Regions from separate parts of the Streptomyces sp. NPDC021093 genome, predicted to be linked through region 1. Evidence: riboswitches for the same ligand, from Rfam matches in the RefSeq annotation. Region 1 holds a riboswitch; the other holds the start of a gene.
The links. A riboswitch is a leader RNA that binds a small molecule or an ion and turns the genes downstream of it on or off. The one in region 1 is predicted to bind cyclic di-AMP.
Positions count from the first base shown of each region.

Region 2: another riboswitch for cyclic di-AMP. It lies ahead of ACH4SP_RS38160 (M23 family metallopeptidase); the one in region 1 lies ahead of ACH4SP_RS23485 (NlpC/P60 family protein).

Region 1 covers NZ_JBIRQJ010000007.1:320,883-324,084, reverse strand. The annotation lists gene ACH4SP_RS23490 (hypothetical protein) at 160-513, shown strand; gene ACH4SP_RS23485 (NlpC/P60 family protein) at 530-1,798, opposite strand; cyclic di-AMP (ydaO/yuaA leader) riboswitch at 1,796-1,967, opposite strand; gene pcrA (DNA helicase PcrA) at 2,201-3,202, shown strand, end outside.
Region 2 covers NZ_JBIRQJ010000016.1:139,983-143,184, reverse strand. The annotation lists gene ACH4SP_RS38165 (M16 family metallopeptidase) at 1-1,233, shown strand, start outside; cyclic di-AMP (ydaO/yuaA leader) riboswitch at 1,465-1,633, shown strand; gene ACH4SP_RS38160 (M23 family metallopeptidase) at 1,647-2,441, shown strand; gene ACH4SP_RS38155 (GntR family transcriptional regulator) at 2,655-3,202, shown strand, end outside.

The DNA.
Region 1 (3,202 bases):
TTCGAATGAGCGCTAATGGCAGGAAGAGGGCGAGTGCTGATCGCAGATGATCGACGACTGGGATGCGGAATCACCACTTCCGCGCCCACTGTGATCGATGGGACGGAATGGCCCGCCCTGCCGCGATCCCCCTGCTAACGCCTGGCTAGGCTCCGCCCCATGGATGTACTGATCAATGTTTTCGTAGGACTCCACATCATCGGCATCGCCTCGCTCCTCGGCGGCTTCCTGACCCAGATGAAGGCGATGGGCGCGGGCACCGCCCGCTTCACGCCCCCGATGCTGCACGGTGCGCTGACCATGCTGGTCACCGGCATCGCCCTGGTCGGGCTCAACCAGGCCCAGGACCACACCCTCAACAACGTCAAGCTCGGCATCAAGCTGGCGATCCTGGTGGTGATCCTGGGCCTCGTCTACGTCAAGCGCGATGACGAGAAGGTGGAGAAGGCGCTGTTCGGCGCGGTCGGCGGGCTGACGGCGGTCAATATCTTCGTCGCCGTCCTCTGGACCTGAGTTCCGGCGGGACCGGTCAGGCCGGCCGTACGCTCCCGTAGATCGGCATGTAGTAGATCGACTCCTCGCGCACCTTCGCGTTCGGCTTCGGTGCGTGGATCATCATTCCGTTGCCCTTGTAGATGCCGACGTGGCTGATGTCGTCGTAGAAGAACACCAGGTCACCCGGTTTGAGGTCCTTCGTCGCGATCCGGGTGCCGACCTTCACCTGGTCCCAGGTGGTCCGCGGCAGGGTCACCCCGGCGGCCCGCCAGGCGGCCTGGGACAGCCCCGAGCAGTCGTACGAGGAGGGGCCGGTCGCGCCCCAGATGTACGGCTTGCCGATCTGGGCGCGGGCGAAGTCCAGCACCTTCGCGGCCTTCGTGGAATACGAGCTTCCGGAGCCGGAGCCGGAGCCGGAGCCGGAGTCAGAGCCGCTGCCGGAGCCCGAGCCGCTACCGGAATCCGTGCCCGTGCCTGTGCCCGTACCGGTACCGGTACGGGTACCCGACCCGGATCCGGACCCCTGCCCGGGCTCCTTCTCCTTCTCTTCCTCCCGCTCCTTCTCCCTGGCCGCCTCCTCCGCCTGCTGCCGCGCCAGCTCCTCCGCCTTGCGCTTGGCCTCCGCCTCGCGCTTGCGCTCCAGCTCCGCGAGCTTGGCCTTCTCCTCGGCGGTCAGCCGCGACAGCAGCCCGCGCGCCTGCCCGAGCTTGTCCTGTACGTCCTGCTTGGACTCCCGCAGCGAGGCCTGCGACGTGGTCAGCCGCTCCAGACCGCGGGTCGCCACGGCCCGGTGCTTCGCGGCGGACTGCTGCTGTGCGCTGTAGTCGGCGACCAGCTTCTTCTGCCGATCGGTGGTCCGCGCCATCAGCCGCCGCGAGTCGAAGTACGACTGCGGGTCGTGCGCCAGGAGCAGAGCGGCCGTGGAACCGACCGATCCGCTGCGGTACTGGGTGGCAGCGAAGGTACCGAGCGCCCGCCTGGCCTCGTTGAGCTTGTCGGTGCGCTGCGCGACGTCGTCGAGGAGCCCGTCGAGCTTCTCCTTCTGCTGCCGGGTGGCTTCCTTGGCCGCGTTGTACTTCTGGGTCGCCGTCCCGGCCTGCCGGTAGAGGTCGTCGACCTTCTTCTGCACCTCTTCGACCGAGGGCTTCGGCGAGGCGGGTGCGGTGGGCGCGGCCTGGGCGGACTGGGCGACCAGGCCGACGGTGACCAGGGCGGCGGTGGTGACGCCGAATCCGGGAGCGGTGGAACGTATCAGCGACGTGGCGCGGGTACGCGGCTTGCGATGCGATGCCAAAGCAGGCATTCCTTCCGTGGACCGCCTACCGGGTTAGCTGTCGGGTTCGGGCGGACTGACGGAAGGTGCCCTACGGCCCAGGTGTGTGTGGGGGACGGGCCGATTCACCCCGGTGATGCGTGTGGGTCCCCGGTTCCGAACCACCGTGCGGGCGGCGCGAATTCGGCGTGAGGGCACCGTTCCGGCGCGGTTCGCCGAGGGGGGTACGGGCCGCTCGCGCAGCACCGTAGCCAATCCCCGTGACGGGTGGGAAGCCTGATGTTCGATATGCCCGATACATTTTCGTGACCTTTGCAAGCGGTGAGGGTCGGGTCACGGAAGGTGGTCGCGGGTGGTGCTGGGCAAGGTCACGGACGGTGGTGGCGGAAACCGGGACCTGCTGTCAGTGCGGCCGCCTAGACTCGGTAGGCGATGAGCAGCCTCTTTGACGACAGCTTCCTGGCCGACCTCCAGCACAAGGACGACGCGGCCCCGCCTCCCCCGGAGGACACCGATGACGGTGCCCCCGCGGAGGAGGTTCCGCACGACCTCTTCCAGGGCGCCTTCGACGGCCCGCCGCCGCCCCGCGACGCGTACTACCGGGACGGCGCCCCCCGCCCGGTGGTCGACCCGGCGGCCCTGCTCGACGGGCTGAACGACAACCAGCGCGCAGCCGTCGTGCACGCCGGATCGCCGCTGCTCATCGTGGCCGGAGCCGGTTCCGGCAAGACCCGTGTGCTCACCCATCGCATCGCGCACCTGCTCGCGGCCCGCGGTGTGCATCCCGGCCAGATCCTCGCGATCACCTTCACCAACAAGGCCGCGGCCGAGATGAAGGAGCGCGTCGAGGCCCTGGTCGGCCCGCGCGCCAACGCGATGTGGGTGTCCACCTTCCACAGCGCCTGCGTCCGCATCCTGCGCCGCGAGTCCAAGAAGCTCGGCTTCACGAGCTCCTTCTCGATCTACGACGCCGCCGACTCCAAGCGTCTGATGGCCCTGGTCTGCCGCGACCTCGACATCGACCCGAAGAAGTTCCCGCCGAAGTCCTTCAGCGCCAAGGTCTCCAACCTGAAGAACGAGCTGATAGACGAGGAGACCTTCGCCGGCCAGGCCGCCGACGGCTTCGAGAAGACCCTCGCCCAGGCCTACGCGATGTACCAGTCCCGCCTCCGCGAGGCGAACGCACTGGACTTCGACGACATCATCATGACCACGGTGCATCTGCTCCAGGCGTTCCCCGACGTCGCCGAGCACTACCGGATGCGCTTCCGGCACGTGATGGTCGACGAGTACCAGGACACCAACCACGCCCAGTACACGCTGGTACGGGAGCTGGTCGGGCCCTCCGGCGAGGGCAAGGCCCCCGGTGAGCTGTGCGTCGTCGGCGACGCCGACCAGTCGATCTACGCCTTCCGCGGCGCGACGATCCGCAAC
Region 2 (3,202 bases), on a different contig from region 1:
GTCAACCTCGCGGCACCTCTTGAGGCCGAGCCCCAGGGCCTGGACGGCGTGGCCACGATCATGTCGCGCGCCTTCACCGAGGGCACCGACAAGCACTCGGCGGAGGAGTTCGCCGCCGAGCTGGAGCGCTGCGGCGCCACCCTCGACGCGTACGCCGACCACCCCGGCATCCGGGTCTCCCTCGAAGTGCCGGTCTCCCGGCTGCCCAAGGCGCTCGGCCTGCTCGCCGACGCCCTGCGCGCGCCCGCGTTCGCGGACGGCGAGATCGACCGTCTCGTGCGCAACCGGCTCGACGAGATCCCGCACGAGGCGGCCAACCCGTCCCGGCGGGCCGCCAAGCAGCTCTCCAAGGAGCTCTTCCCGGCCTCCTTGCGCATGTCGCGCCCCCGCCAGGGCACCGAGGAGACGGTCAAGGCCATCGACTCGGCCGCCGTGCGCGCCTTCTACGAGGCGCACGTCCGCCCGGCCACCTCCACGGCCGTCGTCGTCGGCGACCTCACCGGCATCGACCTGGACGCCGTCCTGGCCGACACCCTGGGGGAGTGGACGGGCAACACCGCCGCGCCGCGCCCGGTCCCGCCGATCACCGCCGACGACACCGGCCGCGTGGTCATCGTCGACCGCCCGGGTGCCGTCCAGACCCAGCTGCTGATCGGCCGCATCGGCCCGGACCGGCACGACCGCGTCTGGCCCGCCCAGGTTCTCGGCACGTACTGCCTCGGCGGCACCCTCACCTCGCGCCTGGACCGCGTCCTGCGCGAGGAGAAGGGCTACACCTACGGCGTGCGCGCCTTCGGCCAGGTGATGCGCTCCGCCGCGGACGGCAGCGGCGCCGCCATGCTGGCCATCAGCGGCTCCGTGGACACCGAGTCGACCGGGCCCGCCCTGGACGACCTCTGGAAGGTCCTGCGGACGCTCGCGGCCGAGGGCCTCACCGACGCCGAGCGCGACGTCGCCGTGCAGAACCTGGTCGGGGTCGCCCCGCTCAAGTACGAGACGGCGTCCGCCGTCGCGGGCACGCTGGCCGACCAGGTCGAGCAGCACCTGCCCGACGACTTCCAGGCCCAGCTGTACGCCCGGCTCGCCACCACCGGCACGGTGGAGGCCACGGCGGCCGTCGTGAACGCGTTCCCGGTGGACAAGCTGGTCACGATCCTGGTCGGCGACGCCTCGCAGATCGCGGAGCCCGTACGGGCGCTGAACATCGGTGAGGTCACGGTCGTCACCGGCTGACCGGTCGGAGGGCCGCACAAGGCCGTTCGTACGACCGGCACAAAGCATGACAAGAAGGACCCCGATGACTCCCGAGTCGTCGGGGTCCTCCCTTATGTCCGATTTATTGGAGAGGTTGCCTGTCTGCCGTGTGGGCTCCGTTACAAAAAGGGCTGTCTGTTTGGCGATTGAAAGAAGTGCCGCTTAGCGTCGGTCCGGCTGTCCGTCAGAGTGCGCCGCAACCGCGGCACCGGGCAGTCATCGCCGAGTCCCCGTCAGGCGCGAGCCTGGGGAGCCGGGGACCCACTCAGTCCCTGGGGTGAATCGGACGCCATCGCCCTTCACGGGCCGGTGGGGCCCGTAGGAGACCTTCCTGCTCCGAACCCGTCAGCTAACCCGGTAGGCGAGAAGGAAGGAAAGGAAACAGCCACTTCATGGCGTTCACCCGTGCCGCCGGGAAGCACCGGCGTCCCTCCGTGCTGTCGCGCAAGAGCGCCAACATCGCCGGAGTCGCCGCCCTCACCACGACCGGTGTCATCGGAACGCTGGCCCCGCAGGCCATCGCCGCCGAGCACGACCTGTCGGCCGAGGACACCGGCACCATCCGCGCCGTCGTCATGGAGAACACCGTGACGGAGACCCTCACCGCCCAGGTCGAGGCACAGGCCACCGCCCAGAAGCAGGCGTACGACAAGGCCGAGGCCGAGCGGAAGGCCGAAGAGGCCCGCAAGGCGGAGGTCAAGCGCAAGGCCGAGGCCAAGGCGAAGAAGGAGCGCGAGGAGCGCGAGCGTGCCGCCCGCGAGGCCGAGCGCAAGCGCCTCAACGCCTTCCGGCTGCCGGTCGCGGACTCGTACGTCAGCACCAGCTACAAGTCCGGTGGCGCGCTGTGGTCCTCCGGCAGCCACTCCGGCGTCGACTTCCACGCCTCGTCGGGCAGCTCCGTCGTCGCCGTCGGTGCCGGCACGGTCGTCGAGGCCGGCTGGGGCGGGGCGTACGGCAACAACATCGTGATCAGGATGAACGACGGCTCGTACACCCAGTACGGCCACCTCTCCTCGATCGGTGTCTCCGTCGGCCAGTCCGTCATGTCCGGCGAGCAGATAGGCCTCTCCGGCTCCACGGGCAACTCCACGGGCCCGCACCTGCACTTCGAGGCCCGCACCTCCTCCGAGTACGGCTCGGACATCGACCCGGTCGCGTACCTGCGCGGCCACGGCGTCGGCGTCTGACCGCACCCGCGGCTGCCGCACCTGCTGCTGCACGCGTCGCCGTACCTGCTGTTCGGGAATGCCCCGGCTCTCCACGAGCCGGGGCATTTCTGTGTGCGCTCTCCCCGGAGTTCAGGCTGGAGTTCAGGCCAGAGTTCAGGATTTTCTTCGGTAATTCCGCCGCGTTGCAATAGAGTTGAGAGAAGGATTCGGCGGGCAGACGGAGGTCCGGGCATGCGCATTCCCGCGCATTCGGTGTGTACGGCGATTCGCGACGACATCGTGTCCGGAGCTCTGCCGCGCGGCAGCCGGCTCACGGAAGAGCTGCTGGCCCGCCGGTACGGCGTCTCGCGCGTCCCGGTCCGCGAGGCGCTGCGCACCCTGCAGGCCGAGGGCTTCGTCACCACCCGCCGGCACGCGGGCGCCTGCGTCGCCGAGCCGACCGCGCAGGAGGCCGCCGACCTCCTGGAGATGCGTACGCTCCTGGAGCCGCTCGGTGCGGCGCGTGCGGCCGTTCGGCGGACGGAGGCGCACCTCAAGGTGCTCCGCGGGCTCGTCAGGCTGGGGCAGGACCGGGCCGGGCGGGCCGATGGCGAGGATCTGACCTCTCTCACCGGCTGGTTCCACGAGACCCTGGCCCAGGCGTCCGGCAGCCCCGGCCTGATCACCCTGCTGGCCCAGCTCAAGCACAAGATCGCCTGGATGTACGTGGTGGAGCGGCCGGCCAGGCCCGCCGAGACGTGGGCCGAGCACGGCGCGATAGTCGACGCGGTGACCAGGCG